3 regions of the Duganella hordei genome follow, and region 2 is predicted to be linked to each of the others. Evidence: predicted binding sites of a transcription regulator. Region 2 holds the regulator's gene; each other region holds the start of a gene.

Region 1 (9,732 bases), on a different contig from region 2:
GCTTCGGCGGTCACCGTCGAGCGCGTGTAGCGCCCGCCGCAATGGGAGACGATGGCATCGCACTCCTCGTCGCTGAGCACATTCCCCAGCAGGATGACCTGCGGCTGCTTGAGCACGAACAGCACCTCGACCTCGCGGTCCGGCGCCGCCACCAGGTTGCGGCTGACGTCGATGTAGGGCATCTCCTGCGGCGCCTCGAAGGCGCTGGCCGGCGCCGGCGCTGGCGCATGGGCCGAACCTGCGCCGGCGCTGTCGATGCCGCGCGCCCGCAGCGCCAGCGCCTCGTCGATGGCCGCGCGGGCCACCGCCATGCTGTGCTGCCCCGAGCGCGCCATGCTGTTGGCCATATCGAGCGGGCTGCAGGCGCGCGCCAGGTTTTCCATGATCCAGTCCTGCCAGGTCTGCGGCAGGGTGCTAAAAACGTTTTGATAAGTAGTCATCGCGCATTCGAGGGCTGGTCGCCGGGCTGCCGGATTGGAGTTCCATTTTACCGGAATGTGCCGCCCGTCCCCAGCGCCGGAACAGGAAAAACAGCAGTCCCGGCATTTGCAACAACACCAGCACCGCGAACGCGACCCGGTAGGCCTGCGCCGGATACTGCTGCATGATGTTCGGCCGCCAGCAGCCGACCAGCGCGCCGAAGCCCGCCTGCACCGCGAACGCGCCGAGGAAGATCATCAGGTTCAGGCAGGTGGCGCCGCGTCCCGTCAGCGCGCCGGGCAGGCTTTGCGCGACGATCGCATATTCGATGCCGGTCACCGTGCCGACCAGCGTAAACAACACCGACAACAGCTGGTAGCTGGGCGCCCAGTTGCAGACGAAACCCAGCTGCACCACGATGAACAGCGCCACGCCGGCCGCCGCCACGCTGAGCGGCCGCACGCCGCGCCGGCCGGCCCACTCGGTGATCATGCCGACCGCGATGGCACCGAAAATGATCGCCGCCATGCTCAGGTACAGCAGGTAGGCCACCGCCTCCTCGGAAAAATGCGCGACGTCGACCAGCCAGCGGCTGATCCACAAGCCCTGCATGCCGAAGAACACCGTGTGCGGCACCAGCACCAGCTGCGCAGCCTCGCGAAAGGCCGGATGGCGGACCACCTCGCGCATCGCCGCCAGCGTTGCCGGCCGCAGCGTTCCGGTTTGGGGATGGGCCGGCGCCAGCAGCCGGATCAGCAGCCCGGTGCCTGCCGCCGCCGCGGCCAGCCAGACGAACAGCCCGCGCCAGTCGGTGTAGTGCAGCGCCAGCCGCACCGGCAGGGTGGCCGAGGCCGCGCCCAGGCCGCCCACCGCGATCAGGTAGCCCTGCACCGACGGCAGCCGCGCCGGCGCGATCCAGGTCGAGATCGCCTTCACCGCCGACATGAAGCAGCCGCCCAGTCCCAGCCCGATCAGCGCGCGCGCCAGCAGCAGCTGGGTGAAATCGTGGCCGCCCGAGAAGGCCAGCGCGCCGGCGGCGGCCAGCATCAGCATCGGCAGCTGCACCCTGGCCGGCCCCCAGCGGTCCAGCGCCATGCCCACCGGCAGCTGCACCAGCGCGAACGAAAAGAAGTAGGCGCTGGTCAGCAGGCCAAGCTGGCCGGGCGTCAGCGACAACGCCGCCACCAGTTGCGGCGCCAGCGTCGCGTTCACGGTGCGCATCAGGCTCGACAGATAGTGGCCCAGCGCGAACGGCAGAAACACCAGCACGAACACGGCGCGGCCGGACAGCCTGGGGAGCGGCGCCGTCATCGCGTTCCCCTAGGCGGCCGTGTGCGAACCGCATTCGGCGGCAGCGCGCATGGCCTCTTCCTGGCGCGCCGAGATCAGCGGGATCACCTTGCGCCGGCCCGGCGGCTCGGCGCCGAACTCGCTGCGGCTGCCGCCCTCCTCCTCGAAGAAGAACTTGTCCTTGCCGAAGGCCGGCTTCAGCTCGTCCATCCAGGTCGCCTGCGGATCGAATTTCGCGTAGAACGGCTTGCGCACCCAGTCCGGATTGCGCGCCTGCAGGAACTGCAGCGCGAACAGCTTCTCGCCGGCGATGGTGACGATGCCGTCGATCACCACCTTGCCGGGGAAGGCGCTCATCGACGGCCCGCGCACGGTGCGCGACAGGCCCGACACCATCTGGTACGCCTGCTGGAAGATCTCGTGCGCGCGCGCCAGCGGCAGTTGGAAATACTCGCGCGGCCCGGTGTCGCGCTCGACGAACATATAGTAGGGAATGGCGCCCAGCCGCACGCCGGTCTGCCACAATTCCGCCCAACTTTTCGGATCCTCGTTGATATGCCGTATCAGCGGCCCCTGCATGCGCAGGGTGGCGCCGGTGCCGACGATGCGCTTGACCGCCTGCTGCGCGATCTCCGGCCGCAGTTCGATCGCGTGGTTGTAATGGCCCATGATCGCCATGTTCTTGCCGCTGGCGACCACGCGCTCGAACAGCCGCAGCAAGTCGTCGGCGTCGCGGTCCGAGACGAAGCGCTGCGGCCAGTACGCCACCGACTTGGTGCCGATGCGGATGTTCTGGATATGCGCCAGCTCCGGGACCAGCAGCGGTTCGATGTAGGCCTCCAGCGAGCGCGTGTTCATGATCAGCGGATCGCCGCCGGTGATCAGCACGTCGGTCACCTCCGGGTGCGTCTTCAGGTAGGACGCCAGCTCGTGCGACTCCTTGGCGTCGAACTTCATGTCGTCCATGCCGACGAACTGCGGCCAGCGGAAGCAGAAGGTGCAGTAGGCGTGGCAGGTCTGCCCCGCGCTGGGGAAGAACAACACCGTCTCCTTGTACTTGTGCTGCAGGCCCTTGAGCGGCGCGTCGTTCACGCGCGGCACGTTGTGCGTCATCTGCCCGGCCGGATGGGGGTTCATGCGCATGCGGATCTTGCGCACCAGCTCCACCAGCGCGGCCTGGTTGGCGCGGCCCAGCACCAGCTCGCGCAGCTGCGCGTAGTCGTCCGGCGCCAGCATGTCGCGGTGGGGGAAGGTCAGGCGGTAGATCGGATCGTCGGGGATGTTGTTCCAGTCGATCAGGTGGTCGAGCACATATTCATTGGTGCGGAACGGCAGCACGTGCGACACCACCTGCACCGCCTCCTGCAGGTCGCGCGGGATCCACTCCCATTGGCGCGAGTTGGGGATGGTCTGGCGGATGAACGGCTTGAACTTGGGCGCCTGTGCGCCGGCGGCATTCCAGGACGAAATCGGAGTAGTGGTCATCGCGGGTTCCTATCGCAGTGAGGTGGCGGAAACTGCATGCTAGGCCCCGCGCCCCACCGTGCGATTGCCGCAAATCAACTGACGCATGGAAAGATATTTTGCATTGATGCAGACCGCATCCGACGTTGCCACACGGCCAGAACTTGCGACACCGCAATTCGCCGCGCCCCCGCCGGCGTACAGTTCATCGAAGCAATCCCGCCCGCCACCATCGAGGAAACGTCATGAGACTGACCGCCGCCACCCTGGCCGCCGCCGTGCTGTGCCTGCCCGCCCGCGCCGCCGAGCCGACCGAAAAAGACGCCATCGCCATGGCCGAGAAAGGCGCCGCCTTCATCAAGGCGCACGGCAAGGAAGAGATGATGAAGAAGATCAGCGCCAAGGACCCCGACTATGTCCAGGGCTCGCTGTATGTCGACCTGCGCGACATCAACACCGGCATCGTGCTGGCGCACCCGATCAATCCGTCCATCGTCGGCAAGGACCTGACCGACGTGCCCGACGCCAACGGCAAGAAATACCGCCGCGAGATCATCGAGCTGGCCGCCAGGAGGGGCCACGGCTGGGTCGACTACATGTACAAGAACCCCACCAGCGGCAAGCTCGAAGCCAAGACCACCTACATCCTGCGCGTCGGCGATGCGGTGCTGGAAGCGGGCATCTACAAAAAATAGCGGGAGCGCATCATGCTGAAGAAACTGCGTATCGGTCCCAAACTGCTGCTGGCGCCGTGCCTGGTGCTGCTGCTGCTGATCGTGACGGCCGCCGCCTCTTACTACGGCATGGTGCGACAAAACGCCTCGCTGGAAAACCTGGTGCAGGTGCGCGCCGCGCGCCTGAAGATCGCGGCCGACGTCTCCGGCGACGCCCGCTACGCCCACGCCCACATCTACCAGCTGCTGGCCTGGGTCAACGGCAGCTTCGCGCAGGCGCGGCTCGACGCGCTGAGCCGGCAGATCAAGACCGCCCACGCCGATATCGAGACCCAGCTGTGCCAGCTGGCCGATGCCGCGGCAGATCCTGCCGCCGATACCGACGACGAACGCAAGATCGTCGGGCAGTCGCTGCTGTCGCTGAACGCCTATCGCAAAGCCGTGCTGGAAACCATGGACATGGCGCAGATGGACCAGAGCATCGCCACCAACTCGATGGCGCGCGCGGAAAAACAATTCCTGCTGCTGAACGAACAGCTGGCGCAGTTGTCGGCGCTGGAAAAGCGCTACAGCGAACAGGCGCACGCGCGCGCCAAGGCCGAGTTCCACGCGCTGAGCACGACCATGGCGGTCATGGTGCTGCTGTCGATCGCGCTGTCGATCGGCGTGACGATGGCGGTGCGCGGCGCCATGCTGCGCGACATCCGCGCCATCGCCGACGTGGTGGTGGCGCTGGCCGCCGGCCGCCTCGGCACCGGCCGGCGCAACGACGGCCGCGACGAGATCGCCGACACCGCCCGCATGCTGGACCAGACCATGCACAACCTGACGCAGACGCTGACCGCCATCATGACTTCGGTGCGCTCGATCGACACCGCCGCCCACGAAATCGCCAGCGGCAACCTCGACCTGTCGACCCGCACCGAGATGCAGGCCAGCTCGCTGGAGCAGACCGCCAGCGCGATGGACAGCCTGACGCAGGCGGTGCAGCAGAACGCCGCCAACGCGCGCCAGGCCTGCACCCTGGCGGCCGGCGCCTCCGAGCTGGCGCAGCACGGCGGCACGGCGGTGCAGCAGGCGGTGCGGACGATGGCCTCGATCCGCGCCAGCTCGCGCCAGATCGTCGACATCATCGGCGTCATCGACGGCATCTCGTTCCAGACCAATATCCTGGCGCTGAACGCGGCGGTGGAGGCGGCGCGCGCCGGCGAGCAGGGACGCGGCTTCGCCGTGGTGGCCTCGGAAGTACGCACGCTGGCGCAACGCTCGGCCGCCGCGGCCAGGGAAATCAAGGCGCTGATCGCGGCCTCGGTCTCCACCATCGACAGCGGCAGCGCCTCGGTGCAGCAGGCCGGCGAACGCATGGACGACATCGTCGCCTCGGTGCGCCAGGTGAACGACATCATCGCCCGCATCAGCGAGGCCAGCGCCGAGCAGGCGCAGGGCATCGCCGAGGTCAACCAGGCGGTCGGGCAGATGGACGACATGACGCAGCAGAACGCCGCGCTGGTCGAGCAGGCCGCGGCGGCGGCGGCCAGCCTGCAGGATCAGGCCAGCCACCTGTCCGAGGCGGTGTCGGTGTTCAAGCTGGCGCCGGCCCCGACTTCAACGCATGGGCTTGCTCAAAAAGCGCGAGCCGGCCTGCACGAAGCGCCACGGCAGCTCCACGGCTTTGGAAATGCCGATGCGCGGGCCGGCTAGCACTTCCAACGCAATCTTCGGCGCATGGTCGCGCGGCAGCAGCTCGAACGGCGGCGCGTCCAGCGGCCAGTTGTTCAGGGCCCGCGTCACGCCCAGCGCCTGGCACAGCCGCCCCGGTCCCGAGCACAGCAGCCGCTCGTCTTCCAGGCCGCGCCGCTCGCGCATCAATTCCAGCCCCGCCACCGGCTCCAGCGCGCGGATCAGCACCCCGGCGCCGTGGCCCTCCTCGCGGCAGACAAAATTCAAACACCAGTGCAGGCCGTGCGAGCGGTACACATAGCTGCGCCCGGGCGGCCCGAACATCGAGAAATTGCGCGGGGTCGGCCCGTTGAAGGTGTGGGCGGCCGGCTCGGTGCCGTCGTAGGCCTCGGTCTCGACGATGCGCCCGCCGACGCCGTCGACCAGCAAGGTCACGCCGATCAGCCGGCGCGCCACCTCGTGCGAGGGCGCGCTGAAATCTATGCCTGCAAGTAGCGTATTCATCCATGTATTGTAAACGTCAACATGGCCTGGAGGCTCATGAAACACGTGACAAATGATTATCGAATCGCCGCGACCCGCGGTACAAAGCGACAAAATACGGCGGCGCGGCCAGAAAATCGGGAGAAATTCATGCCGCCGGCGCGCGCTTGCGGCGATAATCGGAGTAAGCATGCCCAGCATGAGTTGGCGCCCTGGTTTATAGTGATGAAATAACATCATGATGAAATAGCGTCGCGCGCCGCCCTTACCCCAAGATGAACACGATGACGACAGTTGCAGCCAAAGCCATGCCAGCAGAAAACGCGGTAGAAGACGCGCTGATGCGCTCGATCCGCATTCCGCCCCGGCCCAGCCTGCTTGTCGACCTGCAGCGCGAGCTGGCGCTGCCCGATCCGTCGCCGCGCAAGATCGCCCGCATCATCGGCAACGACGTCGGCATGTCCGGCGCGCTGCTCAAGCTGGCCAACTCGCCGTTCTTCGGCGCCGCGCGCAAGGCCAAGTCGGTCGAGCAGGGCATCAACTTCCTCGGCATCAACCAGTGCGCCGCGCTGCTGACCGGGCTGCTGGCGCGCCAGGCCATCGAAGGCAAGGAGGCCGACCTCAACGCGTTCTGGGAAATCTCCGCCCGGCGCGCCCAGGCCGTGGTGTTCTTCTCGCAAAAGCTGCGCATCGCGCCGCCCGACATCGCCCACACCTTCGGCCTGTTCTGCGACATCGGCGTGCCGCTGCTGATGAACCGCTTCACCGACTACGCCGGCACCTACGCCGACGCCTGCGAGGACGCCGAGACCCCGTTCACCGCCATCGAGGACAGCCGCTACAGCACCAACCACGCCGCCATCGGCTGCCTGCTGGCGCGCAACTGGGGGCTGTCGCCGGACGTCTCCTGGGCCATCCTGCTGCACCATGATTACCGCGTGCTGGACGACCCGGCCACCGACGACGCCGTGCGCTCGCTGGTGGCGCTGGCGCTGCTGGCGGAAAAAGGCATCGCGCGCTTCCATGGCCGCAGCCTGTCCTATGAATGGGAAAAAGGCGGCGATGGCGCCTGCCGCCACCTCGGCCTGTCCGAAGATGAAACCGCCGACCTGCTCGACGAACTGCACGAAGCCTTCCACACCGACCGATAAGAAAAAATGCCTAAAAATAAGCGCCCCGTACCGCGCAAATCCGCCAACTCCCCGGAACTGAAAGACGAGCAGCAAACCACCGAATTGTGCGCCCTGGCGCTGGACCTGGCGGACGGCGAATTCAACAACGACATCGTGGCCGACAGCACCCGCGCCGAACTGGCGCAAAAGGCGCTCGACTTCCAGCGCCTGCTGCGCAAGCTGCTCAACCAGGGCAAGGACGAAGTGCTGTACGGCGCCATCGAGCTGGCGCGCGACGAGGCCATCGACGGCTACCGCTACCTGCGCAACGCGGTCGAGGAAGGCGCCGCCAGCCTGCTGCTGCGCCGCGAGGGCGCGCCCGAGCTGGAGATCGACGCCTTCGCCATCCCGGTGTTCGTGCACAGCCAGGGCGGGCTCGACCCCGCCGCCGACTTCCAGGACAGCGATGCCTACGAGGCGCTGCTGGCCAGCTTCACCGACGCCGGCCTGGAAAGCCCGCAGGCCAAGGTGGTGCTGGTCAGCCACGCCTACGACCTCGACGAAATTGAACGCATCACCTACGGCCAGCTGCACGCCATGCTGCGCGAGGCGGCGCACTCGCTGACCGAGAAAAAAATCGCCGCCGCGCCGGCGCTGGAACGCAGCATGGCGACCGGCTGGTCGGCCACCAGCTTCGGCGCCGCCGACAGCGCCGTCGAGCTGCGCTTCCTGCTGGGCTTTGCGCTCAAGCGCGCCGACGACGCCTTCTACCAGGTGCCGAAAGCCGAAAAAGCCGCCGACGCCTACTTCGCCAGGCGCGCCGAACGCTATCAGCAGTGGACCGCGCAGCACGCGCCGCTGGTGGCGCGCTGCCTGGGCCGCGGCCGTGGCGCGACGCCGGAACTGACCCTGAACTTCCTGTACCAGGACCTGTTCTTCGGCGCCAGGGAACAGGCCCAGGCCGAATACGCGACGCTGCGCATGCTGTCCGAACTGAACCAGGCGCTGGACGGCCGCGCGCCGGAGCAGGCCAGCGCCATCATCGCCCCGGCCGACGTCGACGACGACATGGTACTGCGCGTGCAACTGTTCGACGGCGAGGTGGAGCTGGCGCTGTGCGAGCGCCCGCTGGACCTGGCCGCCGACCTCGAACTGGAGCTCGACGACCTGCGCGACGCGCTGGCCAGCATCGGCATCGTCAACGTCTCGGCGGCGCTCCGATTCGACGCCCAGGGACAGGCCGTGGACGTGCGGCCGCTGGCATAAATTCCTGTTTGACATAGTCCCGGGAGCCGAGGATACTTTCTTCAAGCGGAACACAGAATCCGCTGGGAGATCGTCATGAAAACCTGGGCCCTGACCTTATGCGCCGTGCTGTCGACCGCCCTGCTGGGCGGTTGCGCCGGTCCCGCGACCGTGGCGCGCGACGCCGCCCCGCCGGTATTCCACGACCAACTGTTCCAGCCGCCCGCCACCCCGGTCGACACCGACCATGTATTCGCCCTTAATGACGACATGCGGCTCTACCTGCAGCGCGAGATCGGCGGCAACGGCGGCAGCGGTCGCCTGCTCGGCGGCAAGGACGTGCGCCGCGTGCTGTTCGACGCGCTCTACCGCAAGGACAAGCTCAAGCTCGAATACGATTCGGCGATGACGCGCAACGCCGCCCAGACCTTCGCGGCGCGCGCCGGCAACTGCCTGTCGCTGGCCATCATGACAGCCGCGCTGGCACGCGAGCTCAACCTGCCCGTGCAGTTTCAGCAGGTCGAGGTCGACGAGAGCTGGAGCCGCTCCGGCGACCTGTACTTCGCCAGCAACCACGTCAACCTGGCGATAGGCAAGCAGCGCACCCGCTACGCCGACGGCATCAGCGTCGACATGTCGAACTCGCTGGTGGTGGACTTCATCCCCATCCCGCCCAAGGCGCGCGAAAACGCCAAGCCGCTGGAGGAGCAGACCATCATCGCCATGTACCTGAACAACCGCGCCGCCGAGCTGATGGCGCAAGGCAAGCTGGACGACGCCTATTGGTCGGTGCGCAAGGCGATCGAGCAGGATCCGCACTACCTCAACGTCTACAACACGCTGGGCGTGATCTACCAGCACCACGGCGACCGGCTCGACGCCGAGCAGACGCTGCGCTATGCGCTGTCGCAGGCGCCGGACAACACCATCTTCCTGGCCAACCTGGCGCAAACGCTGGAAAGCGAAGGCAAGATGGATGAAGCGGCGGTGCTGCGCGTGCGGCTGGCGCAGCTGGAGCCGTATCCGCCCTTCCATTTCTTCAACCTGGGCCAGGAAGCGATGGCGCGGGGCGACTACAAGCGCGCCCGCGACATGTTCGAACGCGAGCTGGAGCGGGTGCCGGACTACCACGAATTCCACTTCTGGCTGGCCATGGCCAATTACCAGCTGGGCAACCTGAAGGCGGCCGAGTCGCAATTGGCGCACGCGCTGGAAAACAGCACCACGCGCGGCGACCACGACCTGTATTCGGCCAAGCTGGACCGGCTGCGCGCGTATGAGGCGCGCCACTAGCAAACATCATGGCAGACTGGTGGGACAGGCTTGACTTCTAGTTGCAATTGCGCAACAATTGCAATAATTGT
Region 2 (9,732 bases):
CCAGCAGCGAAGGCAGGCTGGCCGCCAGCAGTATCAGCACCAGCCCGCCGCCCACGCGCCGCAGGAAGGGCCGCCCGCCGGCCGCCGCGGCCACCAGCTTGCTGGAAGTGTTGGCCGCCAGCGCAAACAGCAGGATATGCCGGGTCGCGCCCGGCGTCAGCACGCCGCTGTCGGCCAGCGACAGGATGGAACTGGCCGCCGCGTGCACATCGACCAGGCCGACCAGCAGGGCGCCCAGCATGGCGGCCGGCGCGCCCAGATAGGTATTGGCATAGGCCAGCAGGGCCGTGGCGCCGCTCAAGATCAGCGCGAACAGCAGCGCCTGCCGGATGCTGAACACGCGGCCGCCGCGCGCCGGGCGTTGCAAGGTGTCCGGCACCGTCCGCAAGGTCGCGGCCGACACCAGCAGGGTTGCCGTCATGGCGCAGCCCAGCGTGGGCGCCAGCGTCAGCAGCTGGGCCGGCGCGATGGTCAGCGCGACCACCAATAGCAGGATGTAGGTGGCCACGTTCGACAGCAGCGCCGCCGCCGCGCAGGCCGCCAGCAGGGCCGGATCGCGGCGGCAGCGCTGGCCCATGTCGGCGGTGGCGGCCACGCTGGAGACGAAGCCCGACGCCAGCCCCGTCAACGCCAGGCCCATGCGCGGACCGGCCATGCGCAGCGCGATATGCGCGCCGGCCTGCAAGCTCATCATCAACACCACCAGGCCCCACATGCGGCGCGGATTGGCGCCCAGCAGCCAGCCGTTGGCGGCGTCCGGCAGCAGCGGCCACACCACCAGCGCGGCGCCGGCCAGCATCAGGCCGTCGCGCAGTTCGCCGCTCTTGAGCGTGACGCGGACGAAATGGTGCAACGGCGCGCGCAAATCCAGCATCGACGCCACCAGCACCGCGAGGCCGGCCGACACGGCCGGATGGGCGATCGCGTTCACGCCCAGCAGAAAACTGAGGAACAGCGCCAGCTCGGTGACCATGCCCGCTTCCTGCACGTTGCCGCGGGAATAGCTGATCAGGGCCAGCGCCACCACCAGCAGCGCTGTCGCCTGCACCAGCGCGCTGGAGATGGTCTGCGCCAGCGCGCCCGCCAGCGCCACCAGCGCAAAGCTGCGCACCCCGGCCAGCGCGTGGGTGGGCGTGGCGCCCTTGCGCCGCTCGCGTTCGATGCCGATCAACATGCCGCTGCCGAGGGCCGCGCCCAGCCCGATCAAATCCGCGCCGATGTCCATGTGCGCGTCCGCGTCAGTGCGCCATCAGCACCGGCAAGGTCATCGCGCCGAGGATGGTCCGGGTGACGCCGCCCAGCGCCACCTCGCGGAAACGGGTATGGCCGTAGCCGCCCATGACCATCAGGTCGGCGTCGATGTCCGAGGCCAAGGTCAGCAGCTCGTTGCCGACGTCGAAAGGGGTGTCCCGCCGCTCGACCTCGACGGTGATGCCGTGCCGGGCCAGGTACAGCGCCAGGTCGGCGCCCGGCTGCTCGCCGTGCGCCTGATGAGGGGCGTAGGGATTGAAGATGGCCAGCGTGACCTTGGCCGCCCGCTGCAGCAGCGGTATGGCGGCGGTGACGGCGCGCGTGGCCTCGAGGCTGCCGTCCCAGGCCACCATGACCTTGTGGCCGATGCGTGCCATGCGGCCGGAGTGGGGCGTGACCAGCACCGGCCTGGGCGCGTGCAGCATCACTTGCTGGGCCAGTCCCGGCGCCGGGGTGGCGCCCGCGTGGTCCGGATCGGCCTGGCCAACCACCACCAGGTCGGCATAGCGGGCGTGCAACGCCAAGCCCACATCGAGCTCGTCGTCGACGCAGCGCTTCTCGTGCGATTGCACGCCGAGCCGGCCGGCGGCGGCCGCGAAGTCGCCCAGCGCCAGGCCGGCACGCTCGCGCAGGAAACCGAGGTCGCCGACCTCGATCGGCATGCCCGGCGCGCCCGGGGGGAACAGGCTGGACTGCTGGATGAACCGGTTGATGCCGCTGCTGGCGACGCCGACCAGATGGGCTTCGAACGCGACCGCCAGCTGGGCCGCCATCTCGATGGCGCGCGCGGCGGGCTGGGATTTGTCGGCCTGCACGAGGATGGTTTTATAGGACATGGTCTGCTTCCTTCTTGTCATGGGTGGCTGTGGCAGGGGCAGGCGCCGGTGCGGATGCCGTTCGAAATCCTCCTGGCAGGCCAGGCAGGTCAGCGCGGCCGGCTGCACCCGCAGGCGCTCCGGCGCGACGGGGCCACCGCAGCTGACACAGCGGCCGTAGGTGCCGGCGGCCAGGCGCGCGCAGGCGCCCTCGATGCGGCGCAAGGCGGTCAGCTCCTCGGCCAGCAGCACCATGTCGCAACCGCGCAACTGGCGGGCCACGCCGGAATCGTCCAGCATGGCCCGGTGCTCCAGCAGCGCCGCCGCCAGCCACGCCGGCGCCTGCGCCAGATGCCGGCGCAGCTGTCCGTCCAATGCGGCGCGCAGCCGGTGCAGACGGTCGGCGAGCTGGTCCAGCTCGGCTGAGGGTGGGGGATTCATGGCTACAATGTACGGGCGCGCGCAGGCCACGTCTGTAGCATCAATTGATCCAGATCAAAATCGCCGGGAATACAAGGCCGGTCGCTATGCGCATGCAAGCCACCGCGCAACAGTTGCTTTCGAAATATTTTTTGGCATTCGGCGCGGTTCGATCGTATCATCTTGGGCATGAACGCCGGACCGGCGCAACTGTTCAGGATAGTCCGTTGAAAAATCTCCTTATCGAAGGCCAGAGCCTGGAGTGGCTGCTGGCGTCGGCCACCGACGCCATGCTGATTGTCGACCATGCCGGCGGCATCGTGCTGGGCAATCCCGCGCTGGAGCGGATGTTCGGCTACGGCCCCAACGAGTTGAGCGGCATGACGGTCGAGGCGTTGATACCGGCCCGCTTCCACCACGCCCACGTGGGCCAGCGCGGCGACTTTTTCCAGCAGCCGCGCTCGCGCGCGATGGGCGCCGGCGCCGAGCTGTTCGGGCAGCACCGCGACGGCCACGAGTTCGCCGTCGAGGTCAGCCTGTCGCCGCTGCACACCTCGCATGCGCTGCCGCTGGTGCTGGCCACCATCCACGACGTCACCGAACGCAAGAAGGCCGAGCAGGCGCTGCAGGAAAGCGAGGCGCGCATGCGCGCCATCTTCGAGACCGCCGTCGACGCCATCATCACCATCGACGAGCAGGGCGTGATGGAGCGCCTGAACCCGGCCGCGCAGCGCCTGTTCGGCTACAGCGAGGCCGAGGCGGCCGGCCGCAACGTGTCGATGCTGATGCCGCAGCCGCACCGCGCGCTGCACGACGGCTACCTGGCGCACTACCGCGAGACGGGCGAACAGCGCATCATCGGCAAGGGCCGCGAAGTCGAGGGCTTGCGCAAGGATGGCAGCGTGTTCCCGATGGAGCTGTCGGTGGTCGAGATGCAGCTGGGCGCGCGGCGCATGTTCACCGGCATGGTGCGCGACATTTCCGAGCGCAAGCTGGCGGAGGAGCACAACCGCCGCCTGATGCAGGAGATCAGCAGCGCCAACGAGGAACTGACCAACTTCGCCTACGTGGTGTCGCACGACCTGAAGGCGCCGCTGCGCGGCATCGGCTCGCTGGCCGACTGGCTGGCCACCGACTACGCCGAGCAGTTCAACGACGAAGGCAAGGAACACATGCGGCTGCTGATCAACCGGGTGCACCGCATGGGCAGCCTGATCGACGGCATCCTGCAGTATTCGCGCGTGGGCCGGGTCAAGGAAGCGCATACGCCGGTCGACCTGAACCGGCTGCTGGCCGACGTGGTGGACCTGCTGGCGCCGCCGCCGCGGTTCCGCATCACGGTCGCGCCGGGCCTGCCGACCGTGCTGATCGAGCCGACCCGCATCCAGCAGGTGTTCCACAACCTGATTTCCAACGCCATCAAATACATGGACAAGCCGGACGGGCGGATCGACATCGATTGCGCCGACGACGGCAGCCACTGGCGCTTCAGCGTGCGCGACAACGGCCCCGGCATCGAGCAGCGCCATTTCGAGCGCATCTTCCAGCTGTTCCAGACGCTGGCCTCGCGCGACCGGGTCGAGAGCACCGGCGTGGGGCTGGCGCTGGCCAAGAAAATCGTAGAAATGTATCAGGGACGGATCTGGCTTGAATCGCAGACCGGGCAGGGCAGCACGTTCTGGTTCACGCTGCCCAAGTCCTCTCCGTCGCAACCCAGAACAGGACAAGCCCATGAAAGTGAGTAACAAACCCATCCTGCTGGTCGAAGACGACCACGTCGACATCATGACGATCAAGCGGGCATTGAAGGAAATCCACGTCGGCAACGCCGTGATCAGCATGGAAAACGGCGAGGCTGGCCTGGAGTATCTGCGCGACCCGGCGCAGGAACGGCCCTGCATCATCCTGCTGGACTTGAACATGCCGATCATGAACGGCATCGAGTTCCTGCAGCAGATCAAGCTCGACCCGTCGCTGCGGCGCATCCCGGTGGTGGTGCTGACCACCTCCGAGGAGCAGCAGGACAAGGTGCGCAGCTTCGACCTGGGCGTGGCCGGCTACATGGCCAAGCCGGTCGACTACCGCCGCTTCGTCGAGATGATGCGCTCGATCGACCTGTACTGGACCATCAGCGAGATGCCGTGAACGCCGACCTTGCCGACAACGGCGCCGGCGCCCCAGCGGTATTGCGGGTGCTGATCGTCGAGGATGACGTGGTCGACCGCATGGCGTGCCGGCGCGCCTTCGCTGCCGATGCCACCGGCGGCTTTGCGCTGCTGGAGGCCGACAGCGGCGAGCGCGGGCTCGAGCTGGCGCGCGAGCAGCGGCCCGACTGCATCCTGCTCGACTACCATCTGCCGGACCTGACCGGCCTCGAATTCCTGGCCCACCTGAACGCCGACGGCGCCGGCCAGGCCATCCCGGTGATGATGCTGACCGGGGCCGACAGCGCCGCCGTGGCGGCCGAGGCGATGCGGCGCGGCGCGCGCGACTACCTGGTCAAGGACGTCGACGGCCGCTACCTGGAATTCCTGCCGGGGGCGATCCACCGCATGCTGCGCGAGCAGCGCCTGCTCAACGACAAGCGCCAGGCCGAGGCGCAGTTCCGCACGCTGGTCGAGCAGATGCAGGCCATCACCTACATCGCCGAGCTGGGCGAGGGCGGCGCGCTGCGCTACATCAGTCCGCAGATCGGCATGCTTGGCTTCACCCCCGCCGAGTGGCTGGCCGACCCCGGGCTGCACGGGCGGCAGATGGATCCGGCGCAGCGCGCGTCCACGCTGCGCGCGCTGGACGATTGCCGCCGCGACGGCAGCCCGCTGCGGCTGGAATACCGGCTGTCGGCACGCGACGGCCAGGCGCTGTGGTTCCGCGACCAGGCCGAGCTGGTGCGCGACGACGAGGGACGGCCGCTGTTCATGCAGGGCATCATGATCGACATCACCCAGAATAAGCTGACTGAACAGGCCTTGCTGGCGTCGCAGCAGGCGCAGCGCGACCTGGCGGCGCACCAGGAAAGAATCAAGGAACACGAGCGCAAGCGCATCGCCCAGGAAATCCATGACGAGCTGGGCGGCCTGCTGACCGGCATCAAGGCCTATATCTCGGTCAGCATGGACCGCGGCGCGGCGGCCGGTGCGGCGCCCGAGCCCTTGCTGGCCGAGGCGGCCGGACTGGCCCAGGACGCGATCGAGACGGTGCGCCGGGTCATCACCGACCTGCGGCCCAGCGTGCTCGACCAGCTGGGCGTGTGGGCCGCGCTGGAATGGTATGCGGAGCAGATCGAACGCCGCTCCGGCCTGCACTGCGCCTGCGCCATCAGCCCGGCCGCGTCGGCGCTGGAGCTGGGCGCCGAGCGCAGCACGATGCTGTTCCGCATCGCGCAGGAAGCGCTGACCAATGTGGTGCGGCACGCCGAGGCCAGCGCGGTGCAGCTGCGGGTAGACTACGCCGACGGCGTGCTGCAGCTGCGCATCGACGACGACGGCAAGGGTATCGCGGCCGAGCGCTTGCTCAATCGCGAGTCCTGGGGCATCCTCGGCATGCACGAACGCAGCCGTCATTTCGACGGCGAATTGAAAATCACCGGCAGGCCGGGGCAGGGCACGACCCTGCTGCTGCGCCTGCCATTGGACGCACACCATGAGCAATAATCCCATCCGCGTGCTGCTGGTCGACGACCACGCGATCGCCCGCAACGGCGTGCGCTTGATGCTGAGCACGGTCGACGACATCCGCGTCGACGGCGAAGCCTGCAACGCCAACGAGGCGCTGCAGCTGGCGCAGGCGCAGGAATTCGACGTGGCGCTGCTCGACATCACCATGCCCGGCAAGAACGGGCTGGAGCTGCTCAAGCAGTTGCGCGCCGAGCGGCCCAAGCTGGCGGTGCTGATGCTGAGCACCTACGCCGAAGATATCTACGCCGTGCGCGCGCTCAAGCTGGGCGCGGCCGGCTACCTGACCAAGGATGCGCCAACCACGGCGCTGGTGGCGGCGGTGCGCAAGGCCGCATCCGGGGGCAAGCACGTGAGCCCGGCCCTGCTGGAAAAGCTGGCCAGCCTGATCGGCGGCGGCGAGGTGGGCAAGCTCGAGGCGCTGTCGAACCGCGAGCTGGAGGTGTTCAAGCTGATCGCGGCCGGCGAATCGCTGGTGCGCATCGGCGAGACGCTGCACCTGAGCCCCAACACGGTGACCACCTACCGCGCCCGCATCCTGGAGAAAATGGGCCTCGACAGCAATGCCGAGCTGACCCGGTATGCGTTGGAGCACGGCATCATCTAGTTTCATATTGCAAAGGTTGTAGGGGAAGCCCTACAGATTTCTGTCCGGACTCCCCTACGCGACACGGCAGCGAAGCCCGATAACCGCGCGGCCGCCGATCGCCGATACTGTCTCCATACCGCAGCCAACGCTCAGATGCTGCGAAAAACACAACAGGGAGCAGCGAACATGACGACCAACCTCCAACTGGCAACACACAATGGCGGTGCCGTGAGCAGCAGCCAGAACAAATGCGCGATGTGCGGCTTGAAGAACCTGTGCCTGCCGGTGGGGCTGAACGACGCCGAGGTCAGCCGCCTCGACAAGATCATCGGCCGCCGCCGCCGCGTCGAACGCGACGAAAACCTGTGCCGCATGGAACAGCCGTTCAACAACCTGTATGCCGTGCGTTTCGGCCATTTCAAGACCTCGCGCGTCAACCACCGCGGCGAGCAGCAGATTACCGGCTTCCAGATGGCCGGCGAGCTGCTGGGCATGGACGCCATCGGCACCGGCCAGCACGGTTGCGGCGTGGTGGCGCTGGAAGACAGCGAAGTGTGCGAGATCCCGTTCGCCCGGCTGCAGGAATTGTTCGCCGACGTGCCGCAGCTGCTGCAGCACTTCCACCGCATCATGAGCCAGGAAATCATGCGCGAGCAAAACGCGATGATGTTTCTCGCCAATATGCGGGCCGAGCAGCGCTTCGCCTTGTTCCTGCTGAATCTGTCGACGCGCTATGCGGCGCGCGGCTACTCCCCCAACAGCTACCAGCTGCGCATGTCGCGCGAGGACATCGGCGACTACCTGGGCCTGACCATCGAAAGCATCAGCCGGCTGCTGTCGCGCTTTCGCAGCAACGGCTGGATACGGGTCGACAAGCGCGACCTGACCATTGTCGACCGCGCCAGCCTCGAGGCGCTGGCGACCGGCGCCGACCAGGACGGCACCAAGGTGGCCGCCAAGGCGCTCGGCCGCACGCCGGCGGTGGCCTGAGGCAGTGAGCCTGCCGCCGGCTCAGCCCGGCGCGCGTCCCGACCGTTCGACCGCCGTCTGGCAATCCACGCACGTCTGGGCGCTGGGCTCGGCCCGCAAACGGGCCGCCGCGATGGCCGCGCCGCACTGCACGCAGGTGCCGTAGCTGCCCGCGCGCACGCGTTCCAGCGCCTCGTCGACGGCGCGCAATTCCATCAATTCGTGATTGAGCAGCGCGATGTCGGTGTCGCTGAGCTGGCACGCTTCGGCCTGGTCGGCATCGATCGCGTAGCTATTAAACAGCGCCATCTGCTGTTGCTCGTCGGCCTGGTGCAGGCGCTGGCGCAACTGCTGCGCCAGTTCGCGGCGCCGCAGCAGCAGACTACTGTTGAGCTCGTCTATGACGTGGGCGCTGCTGTCGGGACTCATGTCGATCTCCATTCACTTGTTCAATGCAGCCATCGTAGAGACTCGCCCGTGCAATTTGATTGATGCAAATCAAAAAGGGCCGGCTTCGGATAGAATGGTTTTTCGCGCGCAAGCAGCAGCTTGCACGCTCACTGTGAGGAGAGATGCATGACGGATCCATCGAAGTATGTACCGCCGGCGATCTGGGTCGCGCCGGCATCGTCGGGCGGCACGTTCGGCAACATCAACCGCCCGGTCGCCGGCGCCACCCACGAACAGGAACTGCCGGTCGGCAAGCATCCGCTGCAACTGTATTCGCTGGGCACGCCCAACGGCGTGAAGGTCACCATCATGCTGGAAGAGCTGCTGGCGCTCGGCCATGGCGGCGCCGAATACGACGCCTGGCTGATCCGCATCAACGAGGGCGCCCAGTTCTCCAGCGGCTTTGTGGCGGTCAATCCCAACTCCAAGATCCCCGCGCTGGTCGACCGCAGCGGCGCGCAGCCGCTGCGCGTGTTCGAGTCCGGCTCCATCCTGATGTATCTGGCGGAAAAGTTCGGCGCCTTCCTGCCCACGGAAACGGCGGCGCGCACCGAAACCCTGAACTGGCTGTTCTGGCAGATGGGTTCGGCGCCGTTTGTCGGCGGCGGCTTCGGCCACTTTTACGCCTACGCGCCGGAAAAGCTGCAATATCCAATCGACCGCTATGCGATGGAAACCAAGCGCCAGCTCGACGTGCTGGACCGCCAGCTGGCCGAACACCGCTACGTCGCCGGTGACGAGTACACGATCGCCGACATGGCGGTCTGGCCGTGGTACGGCGGCATGGTGCTGGGGCAGTTGTACAGCGCCGCCGAATTCCTGTCGGTGCACGAGTACCGGCATGTGCGGCGTTGGGCCGACGAGATCGCCGCGCGTCCGGCCGTCATCCGCGGCCGCAAGGTGAACCGCACGTTCGGCAACCCCCAAGACCAGGTGCTGGAGCGGCACGACGCCGCGGATCTGGACTGACGCCGGCCGCTGGCATCGACGTCGGACCGAGGCACTGAAACACCGTGCCTGCGGTGCGTTTTGATCTGGATCATGGTTTTTTCACTCACTTGCTCTCATAGTAAAAGCCCGTTCGGCCCAAACGAGAGCATGTCATGTACCACACCAACGTCGCGCCGCCGACGGCGGCCATCCGGCTCGGAAGGGCGGGGGCGCCGCTGTTGTTGGCCTGTCTGACCGGCTGCAGCCTGCTGCGCCCGGTCGATCTGCCGCCGCCGGCGCCGGCGTTCCAGCCGCCGCCGGCCTGGTCTTCCGGCCACACCGCCACGTCCTCCGCGTCCGATGGCGCCGCGCTTGCCGGCTGGTGGCGCCGCTTCGACGATCCGCTGCTCGAGCAGTTGGTGACGCGCGCCCTGCAAGCGAACACCAGCATCGCGTCGGCGCGCGCTTCGCTGCAGCAGGCGCGCGCCACGCGCGATGCCGCAGCCGCAGCGCTGGCCACCACCGTGGTCGGCAGCGCCCAGGCCCAGCGTAGCAAGCTCGACGGGGCGTCCGCCACCAATAGCTACAACCTGGGCTTCGATGCCAGCTGGGAACCGGACCTGTTTGGCGCCAA
Region 3 (9,732 bases), on a different contig from region 2:
CAGCAATTCCTTGGTGGAGCGCTGCAGGAAGGTCGGCTCCTCGTCCGGGTCGTCGCTGAACTCGGCGTCGGCCAGGTCGGCGCTGTGGCGGAACTCGGGGAACAGCTCGAACAGCGCGCGGTCCCAGCCGTCTTCCGACGCCTGCGCCAGCGCGATCGCCAGCGGAACCACGTCGTTGTCGGACGAGGTCTGGCCGGTCAGGTACGGGCCTTTCGAGATGATCTCGCCGGCCACCTCCAGGATTTCCTTCGGCGCCATCGAGAACAGGATGGCGAACGCGGTCGCGCCGTGGTCGGTCGCCGAGGCGGCCTGCAGCAACTCGACGCGGCGATCCTCGTCGTCGGTGGAAAACACCACGCCGTGGATGTGCGCGAACAGCGATTCGGCGATGCGCTCCGGATCGTCCTCGATCTGGTCGTCCGGCCAGGTGGCGGCGAAGAACGCCAGGCTGTCGGCCCAGGCCTTGGGCGGCACCAGCAGGGTCGCCAGCGACATCTTGCCGCCGTCGAAGCCGGCCATGTGCAGCGCCGTCACTTGCGGCGGAATGTTGTTGAGCACCTCCACCACCGCCAGGTCGCCGAACTGGTCGGCCGCTTCGGCGAAGGCTTGCTCGGCATGGCTCAGCGAACCGGCCAGCACCAGTTCCGTCACTTGCTTGCTCAGCGCCGGCAGATTACTGGACTTTGTAGTTTCGTCGGACATGATTACTCTCCATCCTGGTCGAACATTTGGGCGAAGTCGTCGGTGGCCTGGTGATCGTCGTCGTCGACATCGTCGCCGTCGTCGTTGGCCGACAGTTGTTCCAGCGACTGGTCGTCGTCGTCCCACTTGCGCGGATTCTTGTACAGGAACGCCGTGATGATGGCCTGGCGCGCCAGGTCCGGCAGATTGTCTTCCAGCGCGGCGTACATGCGCGCCGCCTCCTCGCCCTTGCACGAGGCCATCGCGAACACGCGCGCGGCGTCGCCGAACTCGTAGTCCTCGGCCTCGGCCAGCAGGCCTTTCGGGTTGTTGAACTCGAGGTGGTCGACCAGCGCGAACGCCAGCATGTTGACGTCCTCGATGCCGCCGCCGCTGGCGTATTCGGACACCAGCGCGTCGATCATGCGCTGGTAGTTCTTGCGGTCCGGCGGATCGCCCAGGATGCCCTCGATCTGGCCTTCCAGCTCGCGCGATTGATAGGCGAACTCGGGGTGTACTTTTCTAGACATTGCTTGCTTTCTTGTTAGTGAGGCCGGCTCAGGCCGGTGGCAGCACGGTGCCATGCAGGTTGAACACCGAACGCCACAACTGGTACGCTTCCGCTTCCGCATCGATGATGATGCGGTGGTTCACGCTCTGGTTGTATTCCTCGCGCTTGACCGGGTCGGACAGGATTTCGTAGGCCTTGGTGATGCTCTTGAAGCGCGCCTCCGCGCCGGGCGCCTGATTGCGGTCCGGGTGGAAACGCATCGCCAGCGAGCGATAGACCTTCTTGATTTCGTCGTCGGTGGCGTTAGGCGCAATACCCAGTGTGTTGTAGTAATTTTCCATTTTGGAAACTCCGGGCCGTGATGCCGAACAATTAAAGACGAATTATACCTGTGCGGCAGGTCCAAACCGCCCGCGGGCCGCCGCAATGCAGCATTTCCCCTCAGCCAGCAGGAGGGATACGGTAAAATGCCCTTCACTCGAACTTTTGCAAAGCCAACTTTTCAGATGAGCAACGACAAAAACAGCCCAGCGCCCGTCCTGACCTCCAACTTCCTGCGCGCCATCGTCGAATCCGACCTGGCGGCCGGCACCCACGTCCGCGAGGGCATGCCGAGCGTGATCACCCGCTTCCCGCCCGAGCCGAACGGCTACCTGCACGTGGGCCACGCCAAATCGATCTGCCTGAACTTCGGCCTGGCGCGCGACTACCAGGGCCGCTGCAACCTGCGCTTCGACGACACCAACCCGGCCAAGGAAGAGCAGGAATACGTCGACACCATCATCGACAGCGTCAAGTGGCTGGGCTTCGACTACGACTATCCGACCGCCGACGGCGGCTTCGAGCACCACCTGCACTACGCGTCCGACTACTTCGACCAGTTGTACGCGATGGCCGAATACCTGATCGAAAAAGGCTACGCCTACGTCGACAGCCAGTCGGCAGACGATATGGCGGCCAACCGCGGCAATTTCAACACGCCGGGCAAGAACTCGCCGTTCCGCGACCGTCCGGCCGCCGAATCGCTGCAGATCTTCCGCGACATGAAGGCCGGCAAATACGCCGACGGCGAGCACATCCTGCGCGCGAAAATCAGCGAGGACGCGATGTCGTCGCCGAACATGAACATGCGCGACCCGGCCATCTACCGCATCCGCCACGCCCACCACGTGCGCACCGGCGACGCCTGGTGCATCTACCCGATGTACGACTACACGCACCCGATCTCGGACGCGCTGGAAAACATCACCCACTCGATCTGCACGCTGGAATTCCAGGACCACCGCCCGTTCTACGACTGGCTGCTGGAAACGCTGTCGGCGGGCGGCTTCTTCAAGCTGCCGGTGCCGCGCCAGTACGAATTCTCGCGCCTGAACCTGACCTACGTGATCACCAGCAAGCGCAAGCTGCGCCAGCTGGTCGACGAGAAAATCGTCGACGGCTGGGACGACCCGCGCATGCCCACCATCGTCGGCCTGCGCCGCCGCGGCTACACGCCGGAAGCGATCCAGCTGTTCTGCGAGCGCATCGGCGTGACCAAGTCCGACGGCTGGATCGACATGAGCACGCTCGAAGGCTGCCTGCGCGAGGACCTCGATCCGAAGGCGCCGCGCGCCACCGCCGTGCTGCGTCCGCTCAAGCTGATCATCGACAACTACCCTGAAGGCCTGAGCGAGGAATGCACGTCGCCGGTCCATCCGCACCACCCGGAAATGGGCGTGCGCACCTTCCCCATCACGCGCGAGCTGTGGATCGAGGAAGAGGATTTCATGGAAGTGCCGAGCAAGGGCTATTTCCGCTACTACCCGCCGATCGACGACAAGCCGGGCAGCCGCGTGCGCCTGCGCCACGGCTACGTGACCGAATGCACCGGCTACGACAAGGACGCGGACGGCAAGGTGGTGGCGGTGCACGTCAACTACTTCCCGGACTCGAAATCGGGCACGCCGGGCTCGGACAACTACAAGGTCAAGGGCAACATCCACTGGGTTTCCGCCGCCACCGCGCTGCAAGCCGAGGTGCGCCTGTACGACCGTTTGTTCACCGACGCCCAGCCTGACGCCGGCGGCAAGGACTTCATCTCGCTGCTGAACCCGAACGCCAAGGAAGTGGTCACCGCCTTCCTGGAGCCGGGCATGAGCGCGGCCCAGCCGGACCAGCGCTTCCAGTTCGAGCGCCATGGCTACTTCGTCGCCGACCGCGTCGATTCGACGCCGGGCAAGCCGGTGTTCAACCGCATCGTGACCCTGAAGGACAGCTGGGTCGCCAAGTAAAAGCGATTCGGGTAATAAGACTACCGCAGGCCGGCGCCCCCCCCGCAACGGAGGCGCCGGTTTTTTCTCGCCGGGAATTCGGTATCAAAATGTTAATAGAATGCCAAAAACGCAAATTTACTTGACTCGCATCGGTAAAGTTTCCTATATTCGGCCTTCATCCCCCGGTTTCAGGAGTTGCTTCAGGCACGTAACATGGCAACCTTCCTCGCTCAAAAACAGCTGTTCTCGCCGACCAAGCCGGTCTGGTGGGCCGGCGTCATGCTGTCGCTCGGCATCGGCGCGCTGTTTTATGTCGGCGTCTACCGCACCATCGAGCATGACGCCGAGGAACGTTTCCTGTACCAGTCGCGCAACGCGCAGTACAACATCACCTCGCGCATCAACGCCTACACCGACGTGCTGCGCGCCACCGCCAGTTTCTTCGACGCCAGCGACGGCGTCGACCGCGCCTCCTTCCACCGCTATGTCGGCGGCCTGAACCTGGCACGCCAGTTCCCGGCGCTCAACAACATCAACTACACCCGCTACGTCACCGACGCCGAGCGCGACGCCTTCGAGCGCAGCGCCGCCCACAGCGGCGACGGCCTGGCGCTGGGCTATCCGGATTTCTCCATCAGGCCGCCCGGACGCCGCCCCGCCTACTCGGTGCTGACGATGATCGAACCGGTGGCGCCGTTCCGCGACCGCATCGGCATCGACATCGCCGCCCGCGAGCGCGCGGCGCGCGCCATCGCCGAGGCGCGCGACACCGGCGCGCTGATCACCTCCGGCATGCCGATCGAGAACACCAAGGACGCCCAGGGCTGGGCGCTGGCGCTGCGCCTGCCGATCTACCGCAAGGACATGCCGCTGTACGACGTCGCCCAGCGCCGCGCCGCCTACACCGGTTCGGTCGGCATCGGCTTCAGCGTGCCGCGCCTGGTGCAGGCGGCGCTGGAGCAGATGCAGGTGCAGGATGTCCACCTGATGCTGTACGACGACGGCGGCATCAGCGGCAATGAAAAGACGCCGATCACGCTGCTGTACGACAACCAGGGCCTGGTGCACCGCGCAGCGCGTCCGGCCGACCAGTTCACTATCAGGCTGCCGCTCGACTTCAACGGCCGCCAGTGGAACGCGCATTTCAGCTCGCCCAAGTCGGTCTGGTACAGCAACTTCGACGCCTTCCTGCCGTGGCTGGCCATGCTGTGCGGCTTTGTCGGCTCGCTGCTGTTTTACCTGCTGTTCCACACCTTGTCGTCGTCGCGGCTGCGCGCCATCAAGATGGCCAAGGCGATGACCAAGGAGCTGCGCGACAGCCAGGCCAAGCTGCAGCAGTCGCACCTCAAGCTGCGCCGGCTGGCCGCCCATGCCGACCAGATCAAGGAGCAGGAGCGCAAGCGCATCGCGCGCGAAATCCACGACGACCTGGGCCAGAACCTGCTGGTGCTGCGGATCGAGGCCGACATGCTGGCCAGCCGCACGCGGCAGGGCCACCCGCGCCTGCATGCGCGCGCGCGCAGCACGCTGAGCCAGATCGACAGCACCATCAAGAGCGTGCGCCACATCATCAACGACCTGCGGCCGACGGTGCTGGACCTGGGCCTGAGCGCGGCCGTGGAATGGCAGATCGCCCAGTTCCGCCAGCGCTCCGGCATGGTCTGCGAGCTGATCGAACACCAGAGCGACATCAGCATCGACGACCGCTGCGCCACCGCCTTCTTCCGCGTGCTGCAGGAATCGCTGAGCAACATCATCCAGCACGCGCGCGCCAGCCTGGTGCGGGTGGAACTGCGCCACACCAGCGGCATGCTCACCATGACCATCAGCGACAATGGCGTCGGCATGCGCGACAGCAACCGCAACAAGGTCGGCTCGTTCGGACTGGTCGGCATCGAAGAGCGCATCAGCCTGCTCGGCGGCCACTGCGCCATCACCGCCACGCCGAACGGCGGCACCACGGTCACCATCTCGGTGCCGGTCGACTACGTGGCGCCGCCCTCGATCGACGACATCAACGACACGGCCCGCCTGGCGGCCGACGCGACAAACTGAGACGTCGGTCATCAGGTCACCGTCAGATTAATCTGGCACAGCGAGTAGGAATTTCCTGACAAACATTGAGAAAAATCAAGGAAGCGCTTCCTCGGCTGGGCAAAAATCAAGCGTACTCTGCTTTTTTCAACCCGCTTCATCCACTCAAAGGAAGTCTCCATGAATGCTATCGATGCTCTGGACCTCGAACCAATCAAAGTCAAGCTGATGCACAAGGAATCCGGCGAAGGCTGGTCGCTGGAACGCGCCAATGCCATTGAATTCGAATACCGCCGCTTTCTGTTCCTGATGAAGATGTTCCCGGCGGAACAGGCGGCGCCGCTGGTCGATGTCGATACCTTCTGGCACTACCACATCCTCGACACGATGAAATACGCGGCCGACTGCGACGCCGTGTTCGGCCAGTTCCTGCACCACTTCCCGTATATCGGCCTGCGCGGCGAGGACGACCTGGCGGCGCATGAAAGCATGGGCCTGCGCATGAAGGAATTGTACGAGGCGACGTTCGGCGAGGATTACCTGCGCCACACCGCCGGCCTGCAGACGGCCTACTCGGCCTCGCCGGCCAGCACCGCTTACTCGGCCTCGCCAGGCGCCACCGCATATTCGGCATCGCCGGCCCAGGCCGCCATGAAAACCGCGTATTCGGCCTCGCCGGCCAAGTTCGCCTACTCGGCGTCGCCGGTCAAGTTCGCCTACTCTGCTTCGCCGGGCCAGCTGGCCCAGTCGGTGACGGGTGCGGCACAAGCGGGCGCGGCCATCGACAAGGCGCGCCTGGCCGGCCTCTACACCGACCGCCCGCGCCTGGCGCCCGCAGCCTGACACCGTTCGCAGCACTACGGCGTCCGCGCCACAGGCAGGCGAAGCGCGCTCGCGGCATGCTCAGAAAAGTGGCATACTCAGGGGATATTTACAGACGATGGGAGTTCATCATGGCTGTCAATTCAGTAGCCTCCAGCACCGCCGCCGTCCAGGCGACGCCGCCCGCCCGCCAGCCTGAGCCGGTCAAGACGGTGGCGGACAAGCCGGTCGAGCGCGCTGCCCCGCCAGCGCCGCCCGCACCACCGCAAGTTGCCGCGGCGCCCACGGTCAACACCAGCGGCCAGCGTATCGGCACCACGATCAGCACCTCGGCCTGACCGAAGCATCGCCACCAACACAGCCGCATAAAACAACGGCGCGTTACCGCAAGGTACGCGCCGTTTTTCTTTATGCAGCCGAGGGCTTCATCAGGCCGCCATCAGTTCGCGCAATTCGCGAATGCTGAAATCGCTGATCTCATGCATGCGGATCAGGATGGTCGCGCCGATAGGCAGCGTGTTGTGGCGGATCTTGCTGATGACTGGCGGAGCCACTTCCAGGGCGCGCGACAGGGCGGCATCGTTCTTCAGTTGCAGCTTCTCGATGATGGCGTCCAACACGCGATTCGGGTTGTAGGTCGGCGATGCGGTGATTTCTTTGATAGACATAATGTTTTTAAGTAGGTTCCGGCCGTTTTTTGGAAAAAAACGACACATGGGTAAGAAAAATTTTTAGCTCATTTACCAATGAAGCACTACAAAACACAGACATTTATGCCGGTTTTTAGTGCTTAACCGAGATAATACACGCTTACGTTAACGAACGGCTAACTCATCACACATTTATGTGAGATTTAGATAGATTTTACCCCTATTTCTTGTGATAGGAAGTTTTTTGTTGTAAGAAAAGGTATAAATTCCGGTAAAGACTAGTTGGAACGGCTGATGCCGGCGGCGAGGAAGCACCATTCGACGGCCAGCAAGGTGGCCAGTTGCGCGATGGTGCCGGGGAGGAGGAGTGAGGAAGTGGAGGGAAAGTCAATATTGCCGTTATGGCCATGCCAGCCTAGTTGCCGGCGGATTTCTTCCGGCATCGGCGGTGGGCGGCGGTCGCATTCACGCTGGTGCATGTAGGCCCGAACCTGTTCCTTGGTAGGATGGAAAGTGGCTGGCATCCGCGTGGCTCCTTCATAAGATTACTAACAATATCGTATCATGTGACGACTTGCTTGATTTGAATCAAGCGAACCTGTTACCAGTTTGTCACAAAAAGCTGACACAGAGCTTGCATTACTGTAACTTCCGCCCTCCCCTTTACCTGTTTTTACATCGCGCCCCTTAAAGCCTATGACTTACGAAGAATTCCTTGATGAAGTAACAACACTCCTGCACGAGATCTACAATCTCGACGACGCCGCCGCGATCAAGCTGGTGGTCGACGCCCAGGCCGCCGATTATTTCGTCAAGCATGACGACGTCGAGGAGATGCGCACGCCGGCCCAGGCCAAGCTGGACGCCACCGCCCTGTACGAGGCCAAGCAGAACAAGGTCCAGACCCAAAAGAAACAGCAGCAGCGCCTCAGCGCGAAGAAGAAGTAAGGCCCTTCAGGGCGTCGGCCACGGTGGCATGGCGCAGCCGCACGCCCAGCTCGCGCTTGATGCGGCCGTTGGCCAGCCGGCGCGACTCGGACATGAACGACAGCAGCGCCGGCGTCACCACCTTCTGCAATTCCGCCCGCGGCAGGCGTGGCGGCCGCGGCAGCTGGAACGCATCGGCCACCGCATCGAAATACGCCGCCATCTTCATGTCGCTGTCGTCGACCGCGTGATATATACGGTTGGGCAAGGCGCGGAACAGCGCGCGGGCGATGATGGCCGCCAGGTCGTCCGCATGGATGTGGTTGGTGTAGACGTCGTCCGCCTCGATCAGCGCGGCCGTGCCGGCCTGCAGGCGCTTCAGCGGCAGGCGGTCGGCGGCGTAGATGCCCGGCACCCGCAGGATGGACAATTGCGCGCCGGCGCGCACCGCCCAGCGCCGCAGCACCTGTTCGGCGTCCACCCGGCGCAGCGCGCGCGGGTTGCGCGGCGCCACCGGACGGCTCTCGTCAAACAACAGTCCGCCGCAATCGCCATAGACTCCGGTGGTGCTGACATAAACCAGACGGCCGTGCTCAGGTAAAATGGCGGACAAATTACGCGTGCGGCGGTCCAGCGGCCCCTCGGCGGGCGGCGGCGCCAGGTGGACCACATGGCTGGCCAGCCCCGCCAGGCGGCGCAGGCTGGCCGGCTGGTCGAGATCGGCCACGATCGGCACGGCGCCCAGCGCGCGCAGTTCGGCGCAGCGCGATGGCTGGCTGGTGGTGGCAAACACGCGAAAGTGCGGGCGCAGCAGCGGCAACAGCCGCATGCCGACGTCGCCGCAGCCGACGATCAGCAGGCGCGGCCGCTTGAATTTACGAAGATTGTGGTTTTTCATTTGAAGGATTGTATGACGTTTCAAATTACTGTACAGCCTAGCGGCCACCAATTCAGCTGCGAGGAAGACGAAACCGTCCTGGCGGCGGCCATGCGCGCCGGCGTCGGCCTGCCCTACGGCTGCAAGAACGGCGCCTGCAGCTCCTGCCGCGGCAAGGTGGTGTCCGGTTCGGTCACGCACAAGCCGCACCAGGAGCGCGCGCTGACCAAGGAAGACGAGGCGGCCGGCTATTCGCTGTTCTGCTGCGCCATCGCGCACGAAGACCTGGTGATCGAAGCGCGCGAAGTGGCCGGCAGCGACGACTATCCGATCCGCAAGATGCCGTCGCGCGTGGCGACGCTGGAAAAAGTGGCGCCGGACGTCATCATCATGACCTTGCAGCTGCCCGCCAACGAAACGCTGAAATACCGCGCCGGCCAGTACATCGAATTCATGCTGCGCGACGGCAAGCGCCGCAGCTACAGCCTGGCCTCGCCGCCGGACCAGGACCAGCCGCTGAGCCTGCACATCCGCCACATGCCGGGCGGCCTGTTCACCGAACAGGTGTTCGGCACCATGAAGGAACGCGACATCCTGCGCTTCGAAGGCCCGATGGGCACCTTCTTCGTGCGCGAGGACAGCGACAAGCCGATGGTGCTGCTGGCCTCGGGCACCGGCTTCGCGCCGATCAAGGCCATCGTCGAGCACCTGCGCGCGCAAGACTCGCAGCGGCCGATGACCCTGTACTGGGGCGGCCGCCGTCCGCAGGACCTGTACATGGACGGCCTGTGCCGCCAGTGGGAAGCGATCCTGCCGAACTTCAAGTACGTGCCGGTGATCTCGGCCGCGCTGCCGGAGGATAACTGGAACGGCCGCACCGGCTTCGTGCACGCGGCCGTCATGGCCGACCTGCCGGACCTGTCGGGCCACCAGGTGTATGCCTGCGGCGCGCCCATCGTGGTGGAATCGGCCAAG

The links. The regulator FNR, encoded in region 2, switches genes on or off when oxygen is low (the NO sensors DNR and NnrR bind a similar motif). The targets are predictions, from matches to a motif close to TTGATNNNNATCAA.
Region 1: the regulator FNR is predicted to act here: its motif matches at 3,260-3,273, upstream of ABWW33_RS09430 (KamA family radical SAM protein).
Region 3: the regulator FNR is predicted to act here: its motif matches at 5,568-5,581, upstream of ABWW33_RS07345 (glycine-rich domain-containing protein).

Annotation. Positions count from the first base shown of each region.
Region 1 covers NZ_BPWI01000003.1:288,322-298,053, forward strand. Annotated here, with positions in the region: gene ABWW33_RS09420 (2OG-Fe(II) oxygenase) at 1-440, opposite strand, end outside; gene ABWW33_RS09425 (MFS transporter) at 415-1,731, opposite strand; gene ABWW33_RS09430 (KamA family radical SAM protein) at 1,741-3,195, opposite strand; gene ABWW33_RS09435 (cache domain-containing protein) at 3,420-3,869, shown strand; gene ABWW33_RS09440 (methyl-accepting chemotaxis protein) at 3,882-5,549, shown strand; gene ABWW33_RS09445 (DNA-3-methyladenine glycosylase) at 5,454-6,032, opposite strand; gene ABWW33_RS09450 (HDOD domain-containing protein) at 6,296-7,162, shown strand; gene ABWW33_RS09455 (DUF2863 family protein) at 7,169-8,389, shown strand; gene ABWW33_RS09460 (tetratricopeptide repeat protein) at 8,465-9,661, shown strand.
Region 2 covers NZ_BPWI01000001.1:835,673-845,404, forward strand. Annotated here, with positions in the region: gene ABWW33_RS03525 (MgtC/SapB family protein) at 1-1,225, opposite strand, end outside; gene ABWW33_RS03530 (universal stress protein) at 1,239-2,507, opposite strand; gene ABWW33_RS03535 (sensor histidine kinase) at 2,714-4,231, shown strand; gene ABWW33_RS03540 (response regulator) at 4,218-4,631, shown strand; gene ABWW33_RS03545 (response regulator) at 4,628-6,139, shown strand; gene ABWW33_RS03550 (response regulator) at 6,129-6,767, shown strand; gene fnr (fumarate/nitrate reduction transcriptional regulator Fnr) at 6,936-7,739, shown strand; gene ABWW33_RS03560 (TraR/DksA family transcriptional regulator) at 7,761-8,147, opposite strand; gene yghU (glutathione-dependent disulfide-bond oxidoreductase) at 8,295-9,137, shown strand; gene ABWW33_RS03570 (efflux transporter outer membrane subunit) at 9,272-9,732, shown strand, end outside.
Region 3 covers NZ_BPWI01000002.1:700,006-709,737, reverse strand. Annotated here, with positions in the region: gene ABWW33_RS07370 (hypothetical protein) at 1-702, opposite strand, end outside; gene ABWW33_RS07365 (hypothetical protein) at 705-1,211, opposite strand; gene ABWW33_RS07360 (DnaJ domain-containing protein) at 1,240-1,533, opposite strand; gene ABWW33_RS07355 (glutamine--tRNA ligase/YqeY domain fusion protein) at 1,699-3,465, shown strand; gene ABWW33_RS07350 (sensor histidine kinase) at 3,661-5,502, shown strand; gene ABWW33_RS07345 (glycine-rich domain-containing protein) at 5,662-6,324, shown strand; gene ABWW33_RS07340 (hypothetical protein) at 6,435-6,641, shown strand; gene ABWW33_RS07335 (hypothetical protein) at 6,732-6,971, opposite strand; gene ABWW33_RS07330 (hypothetical protein) at 7,232-7,477, opposite strand; gene ABWW33_RS07325 (hypothetical protein) at 7,650-7,901, shown strand; gene ABWW33_RS07320 (SDR family oxidoreductase) at 7,882-8,778, opposite strand; gene ABWW33_RS07315 (CDP-6-deoxy-delta-3,4-glucoseen reductase) at 8,791-9,732, shown strand, end outside.